One region of the Pseudomonas sp. PF05 genome, then DNA from elsewhere that is predicted to be linked to it. Evidence: riboswitches for the same ligand, from Rfam matches in the RefSeq annotation. Region 1 holds a riboswitch; the other holds the start of a gene.
What was found. A riboswitch is a leader RNA that binds a small molecule or an ion and turns the genes downstream of it on or off. The one in region 1 is predicted to bind cobalamin.
Positions count from the first base shown of each region.

Region 2: linked by a shared signal. The riboswitch ahead of cobO (cob(I)yrinic acid a,c-diamide adenosyltransferase) and the one ahead of cobW (cobalamin biosynthesis protein CobW) in region 1 are both predicted to bind cobalamin.

Region 1 covers NZ_JBWLPW010000001.1:627,893-631,492, forward strand. Annotated here, with positions in the region: gene AC09SL_RS02775 (CbtA family protein) at 1-564, opposite strand, end outside; gene AC09SL_RS02780 (CbtB domain-containing protein) at 576-764, opposite strand; cobalamin riboswitch at 866-1,088, opposite strand; cobalamin riboswitch at 1,364-1,578, shown strand; gene cobW (cobalamin biosynthesis protein CobW) at 1,677-2,741, shown strand; gene cobN (cobaltochelatase subunit CobN) at 2,745-3,600, shown strand, end outside.
Region 2 covers NZ_JBWLPW010000004.1:35,207-38,806, forward strand. Annotated here, with positions in the region: gene AC09SL_RS09205 (cobyrinic acid a,c-diamide synthase CobB) at 1-1,061, opposite strand, end outside; gene cobO (cob(I)yrinic acid a,c-diamide adenosyltransferase) at 1,073-1,699, opposite strand; cobalamin riboswitch at 1,780-2,006, opposite strand; gene AC09SL_RS09215 (hypothetical protein) at 2,160-2,744, shown strand; gene AC09SL_RS09220 (PQQ-dependent sugar dehydrogenase) at 2,882-3,600, shown strand, end outside.

The sequences.
Region 1 (3,600 bases):
CATCGAGTGGACTTCGGGTTGCGGCGCACCGATGACATGGGGCACCAGCAACGTCGCCACGCCCAGCACCTTGAGCAGCCAATGCCGGCCAAAGACGATCAAGGCAATGCCCACCGCCGTGGACGCTGCGGTGCCGATCCACCACATCTGCCGTTGGGCCAGGTCGGCCGCTGCGGTACCCGGCAATTCCGCGGGCAGGCCGAGGGTCGGCGCCAGGACGAACGTGGCATAGCCGGCCAGGCCCCAGAGCAGGCCCTGGGAGGTGCGAGTCGGTGCGCGCAAGGTGTACAGGCCCGCCAGCATCAGGGCAAAACCCACGGCGACCACCAGGTTGCCGCCGGTGGTGGACAGCACGCGCTGCCAGCCGTCTTCCGGCTCCCAGGCCTCGGCATCATGGGTATGAGCCGCTCCGTCGGCGTGTTCATGGACCTCGGTCGCCGGGGCCTTCTCGAAGGTTTCCGCCTGGAGAATCAGCGGCGATACCCAGAAACTTTGCAACAGGGTCAGCAGCAGGGCGGCCAGCAAGCCGCTGAAACCAGCGGTCTGCGCGATACGCTTGATCATGGCGTCAGTTCTCAATGGCACGGGAAAGCGGCGCTGTGGCGGGTATCGTGGGCGGCATTGTGCACCGCTTCGATGTGGGAGAAACCGGCGAAATAGACCAGCCCCGCGCCCAGGATCGAAGCCAGGATCGCGGCGCTCAGGCGTTGGCTCAGGGTGGTGGTGCTGCTGGCGGTGCGGGCGGTGCTGCTGATGGTCGACATGGCGCTTCCCTCTGTTCTTGTTCAGTGGGGGATATGAGCGCGATGAGACCCCGGGCGAAAGCCCACCAAGGTTCGAACAGCGCCCGCCCACCGCGGGTTTGTTGATGCATGAGTCATGGGCCGGTCTCCGGGCTTGCGAGGGGCCGGGCTTGCGCCTGGCCTGCAAGCGTCACCTTCCCATGTCCGCGGACACAGTGGTTCAGACGCTTCGCTCGCTTACCGTTGCGGGGGCAGCACCGGACTGACGTGGCTTTGGAGTAAAGCACACGATTCACCGGTTTCCCGTTTCACCCTGTGAAGGGCACCCATGACAAGTGGTTTGCGTAGCGGGTTCTGCTAGCCCAACTTCGGACGCCAGAATTTGAGCTAGCAGAACCCGCTACGCAAACCATGCACAGGAGAGCATGGGCGGGGGCGGGGCGTCAATGTACAAGGGGCGCGGCGAGCATGCTGTTGTGGCGAGGGAGCTTGCTCCCGCTGGGCTGCGCAGCGGCCCCCGGTTCTTTACGGTCGCTGCGCAACCGAGCGGGAGCAAGCTCCCTCGCCACAACGGCGTCATGCAGATTACTTGCGGCGATTGACCCGCCACCACACCCTGCGTAGCCTTGCGCCTTCGAGGTTCTTCGGCATGCGCCGAAGCTAAGAAGGGAACGCGGTCCAAGCCGCGGCTGCCCCCGCAACTGTGAACGGTGCTGTTTCTGCAAGGCCACTGTGCATGCCCTCTTTAAACGGGCACACGGGAAGGCGCAGCAATTGCCAGTCGAAAGATTGGCCCGCCGTCAGCCAGGAGACCTGCCTCGAGACAGATTCTCACTACAACCGGGCGGGGTGATCCGGTGGCGAAATCTTCCGCGCACGCCTGTGCCAGCGGTCGTCGTCCCGTTTGCCCGCCACCTTGCCAAAGGGCATCCGATGAAAACACTGGCCAAACTCCCCGTCACCATCGTCACCGGTTTCCTCGGCTCGGGTAAAACCACCTTGCTGCGGCACATGCTCGACAACGCCCAGGGCCGGCGTATTGCCGTGATCGTCAACGAATTCGGCGAGCTGGGCATCGACGGCGAGATCCTCAAGCAGTGTTCCATCGGCTGCACCGAAGAAGAGGCCAACGGCCGCGTCTATGAACTGGCCAACGGCTGCCTGTGCTGCACGGTGCAGGAAGAGTTCTTCCCGGTGATGCGCGAACTGGTGGCTCGGCGTGGCGACCTCGACCACATCCTGATCGAAACCTCCGGCCTGGCCCTGCCCAAGCCGCTGGTCCAGGCTTTCCAATGGCCGGAAATTCGCAGTGCCTGCACCGTCGATGCGGTGATCACCGTGGTCGACAGCCCGGCCGTGGCCGCCGGCACCTTTGCCGCCTTCCCCGACCAGGTCGATGCCCAGCGCAAACTCGACCCGAACCTGGACCACGAATCGCCGCTGCACGAACTGTTCGCCGACCAACTGGCGAGCGCCGACCTGGTGATCCTCAACAAGGCTGACCTGATCAGCCCTGAAGACCTGGCCAAGGTTCGCCAGGAAGTCGCCGAAGAGCTGCCACCGGCGGTCAAGGTCATCGAAGCCAGCAGCGGTCGCCTGCCGCTGGACGTGCTGATCGGCCTGGGCGCCGGTTCCGAAGAACACATCGACGGCCGCCACAGCCATCACGACCATCACCACGATGGCGACGATGATGACCACGATCATGACGCCTTCGATTCCATTTCCATCGAACTGCCCCAGGCTGACGAAAGCCTGTTGCTCGACGCGCTGACGCAACTGGTGGTCCAGCACGGCGTACTGCGAGTCAAGGGTTTCGCGGCGATTCCAAACAAGCCGATGCGCCTGTTGATCCAGGGCGTCGGCACGCGTTTCGACAAGCATTTCGACCGCCAGTGGGGCGCCGAGGAAGCGCGGGTCACCCGTCTGGTGCTGATCGGCCAGGCGCTTGACGCCGCGCTGCTCGAAGCGCAGTTGCGCGCCGCCCTCGGCGCCTAAGCCATGCACCTGCTCAGGACCCAGCCCGGCGGTTTTGTGTCGGATGACAACATTGCCGACCTGGGGCAAACCCCCGCCGAACTGGTGATCCTGTGCAGCGGCGACTCCAGCCTGGCGCTGCTGGCCGAAGCGGCGAAGCAGTTGCCGGATGATTATCCGCAGTTTCGCCTCGCCAACCCGATGCAGGTGCAAAACCACGCTTCGGTGGATCTGTATGTCGAAGACGTGCTGCGCCACGCCAAGGTCATCCTGCTGTCGCTGCATGGCGGCATCGGCTATTGGCGCTACGGTATCGAGCGCCTGATGGAACTGGCCGGGCGCGGGGTGAAGCTGATCCTGGTGCCGGGGGATGATCGTCCGGACCCGGAGCTCAGCGACCTGAGCAACGTCCCCTGCGAAGACCGCGACCGGCTCTGGCAGTTCTTGCGCCAGGGCGGGCTGGGCAATGCCCTGGACCTGTTTCACAACCTGGGCAGCCAATGGTTTGGCCGCGATTATCCGTGGACCGAGCCGCAGGCCTTGCCGCGCACGGCCATCTATCACCCGCGCAAAACCAGCGCCAACCTCGACGATTGGCAAGCCGACTGGAGCGCCGGGCAGCCAGTGGCGGCGGTGCTGTTTTATCGCTCCCACCTGCAAGCGGCGAACACCGCGTTCATCGACGTGTTCTGCCAGCGCCTGCAAGCGGCGGGGCTCAATCCGCTGCCGATTGCCGTGGCCAGCCTCAAGGAGCCTGCTTGCCTTGCACTTGTAGAGGATTGGTTGGACGAAGTGGCGGCGGGCGTGATCCTCAATACCACCGGCTTTGCTCAATCCAGCCCCGAAGCTGCGCATCTGCGACCGTTTCGTCGCAACATCC
Region 2 (3,600 bases), on a different contig from region 1:
CGCTTTTGCATCTGCGCATCGCCAGCCAGCAAACCCAGCAGTTCGGCGCGCACGCCTTCGACATCGGTCAATGAATCCAGCAGATACAACATGCCGCCGCATTCGGCGAGCAACGGTTTATCGGCTGCGTGATGGGCACGGATCGCCGCGAGCATCGGCGCGTTCCCCGCCAACGCAACGTGGTGCAGCTCTGGATAACCGCCAGGCAGATAAAGGCTGTCCGCCTCGGGCAGTTCGCTGTCATGCATCGGCGAAAAGAAGCTCAACTGCGCGCCCACGGCTCGAAGCAGATCAAGGCTCGCGCCATAAGTGAAGGCAAACGCTTCGTCACGGGCCACGGCGATGCGCACACCGGCGAGCCACGGCTCAACGGCGATCACCTCGGGCGCGGCGAACTCCACCGCTGGCGGCAGCGCCACTTCGCAACTGCCGGCCAGGGCCTCGGCGGCCGCGTCGAGGCGCACGTCCAAGTCGTTCAACTCGCTGGCCTGGACCAACCCCAGATGACGGCTGGGCAATTCGATGCCGGTTTCCCGGGACAGCGCGCCGTACCAGCGCAGGCCTTCGGTCAGGCTGCCTTCGAGCAATTGCGCGTGGCGCAAGGTGCCGACCCGGTTGGCCAGAACCCCGGCGAACGGCAGGTCGGGTTGATAACGGGCCAGGCCCAGGGCCAGCGCGCCGAAGGTCTGGGCCATGGCCGTGCCATCGATCACCGCCAGCACCGGCACGCCGAAATGTCGCGCCAGGTCGGCGCTTGACGGGGTGCCGTCGAACAGCCCCATCACCCCTTCGATCAGGATCAGGTCCGCTTCGGCAGCGGCTTCCCACAATAGTCGGCGACTTTCCTGCTCGCCAACCATCCACATGTCCAACTGATAGACCGGCGCGCCGCTGGCCCGCTCCAGGATCATCGGGTCGAGGAAGTCCGGGCCGCATTTGAATACGCGCACCTTGCGCCCCTGGTTACGATGCAAGCGGGCCAGCGCAGCAGTCACGGTGGTCTTGCCTTGGCCCGAGGCTGGCGCTGCGATCAGCACCGCCGGACAGTGGCGGCGGGTCATGGCGGGATCGCTCACAGTTCGACGCCTTTCTGCGCCTTGATACCCGCCTGGAACGCATGCTTGATCATGCCCATTTCAGTCACGGTATCGGCCAGCTCGATCATCTCGGGCTTGGCGCCGCGACCGGTCACCACCACGTGCTGCATCGGTGGGCGAGCCTGCAGATCGCTCAGCACTTGATCGAGGTCGAGGTAACCGTGCTTGAGGGCAATGTTCAACTCGTCGAGCACCACCAGGCCGATGGACGGATCACTGAGCAACTGGCGCGATACTGCCCAGGCGGCTTCGGCGGCAGCGATGTCGCGCTGGCGGTCCTGGGTTTCCCAGGTGAACCCTTCACCCATGACGTGAAAGCGCACCTGCTCCGGGAAACGACGGAAGAACAGTTCTTCACCAGTGCTGTTGCGCCCCTTGATGAACTGCACCACGCCGCATTGCATGCCGTGGCCCATGGACCGCGCAAGCATGCCGAACGCCGAGCTGCTCTTTCCCTTGCCGTTGCCCGTCAGCACCAGCAACAAGCCGCATTCATTTGGCGAGTTGGCGATGCGCTCGTCGATCACGGCTTTCTTGCGCAGCATGCGCGCCAGGTGGCGTTCGTCGCGATCAGACGTATCGGTGATGAGGGAGTCGGTCATGGGAAGCCTCCGTTTTGGATTGGATAACGGCGGGCGGGCACAAAAAAAGACGGCAACAAGCCTGGCATCGCCCACCGTGATGCCGTTGGATGAATCAGGCCGGTCTCCGGGCTCATGAGCGGCGTGGTGCCTGGCTGCGCGCCTTCCCATGTCTGCGACACAGTGGTTAGTGGCCTGCGTGGCCACAAAGCGCAGCGTTGACTCATTTACCGTTGCGGGGGCAGCGCCGGGTTCGTGTGCACTCACCGGCTTCCCTGTTTCACTCTGTCGACCGCAGCCACAGAGCACCTGAAACAAGCCGCGAAGGTTAGAGGGTTGGGGGTGGAGCGTCAATTAAAGCCGCCTGTCGGGGCAATCATTGGCGCCGATCAATAAAATGACGCCAATCTTGTGTGATTCTGCAGCAAGTGATATCAAAGCGACATTACGACCCGATATCACAACAACAAGAGGGCAAAACATGCAAGGCATGCTCATCAGCAATCCGAAATTGGAATTCCTGCGCCCGATGCTGGAACGCTGGTTTGACTGTATCGACCGCTACAACGCCGTACGTGGCGATAACGACACGCCTTACTGGTTCGATGAAAAAGCCAACCTCGGATTGCTGTCGGCCGCCGCCTGGATGGCTGAGATGGTCACGCTGCAGAACGCGCCGACCCGCAAGCAGAATGAAGAAGGCGAACGCAACGTCAGCGCCGATCTGTTCATCGCCAACACCGAGGAGCGCGCCTTCATCCAGGCCACTCAGCGCTGGCCCAAGGTCAATAACCTGAACCTGACGCAGCCGCTGCTGGAAGCCACCAGCGATGCCAAGCGCATCAGTTATGCCAGCGACCTGAAGCTAGGCTGCCTGTTCGTCTCGCCGCAAAAAGCCCAGCAAAGCGCCACGCCCGAAGAATTGCAGGACATGATCGACGACCTGCAGAAGGAAAACACCTGCGCCGTGGCCTGGTACTTCCCTTACGCCTACCGCAAGTTGCGCAACGAAGCCGGTCATTACCATCCTGGCATTGCGGTGCTGTTCAAACAGGCCCACGGTTGATTCATTCGACAAGGAACTGTGCAAGCAAGCTCTCACAGGGAGCTTGCTTGCCTGGCTGACCGGGCCTACCCGCGGTTGAACCATCACGCGTCTACGCTCCTCTATGAATAACTACATGCATTCATAGGGAAGCCAGCATGCTCAAGCCACCTCATCTTCTGATCGTCGCCCTTGCCGCCGGACTTGTCGCCTGTGGCGAGTCGTCCACCTTGCAAGTGTCCGACGGCACCGGTCCAGCGCCGAAACTGCCCGAGCCGAACAAGACCCTCATCCCCACCGTCAACATCGCCGAAGCCATCGGCTGGCCGCAAGGCGCCAAGCCGACCCCGGCCCAGGGCCTGCAGGTGGGCGCGTTCGCTGAAGGGCTTGATCATCCACGCTGGCTCTATGTGTTGCCCAATGGCGATGTGCTGGTGGCCGAAACCAACGCCCCGCCCAAGCCGGACGATGCCAAGGGCATCCGGGGCTGGGTGATGAAAAAAGTCATGGGCCGAGCCGGTGCCGGCGTGCCCAGCCCCAATCGCATCACACTGCTGCGCGATGCCAATCACGACGGCATCGCCGAAACCCGCACGGTGTTCCTGGAAAACCTCAACTCACCGTTCGGCATGGCCCTGGTCGGCAATGACCTGTACGTGGCCGACACCGACCGGCTGATCCGCTTCCCTTATCGGGACGGTGACACGCAGATCAAGGCACAGCCGACCAAGGTCGTCGACTTGCCGGGGGGCTCCATCAACCATCACTGGACCAAGAATGTGATTGCCAGCCGCGACGGCAGCAAGCTGTACGTCACCACTGGCTCGAACAGCAACGTCGCGGAAAACGGCATGGAGGCCGAAGAAGGTCGCGCCGC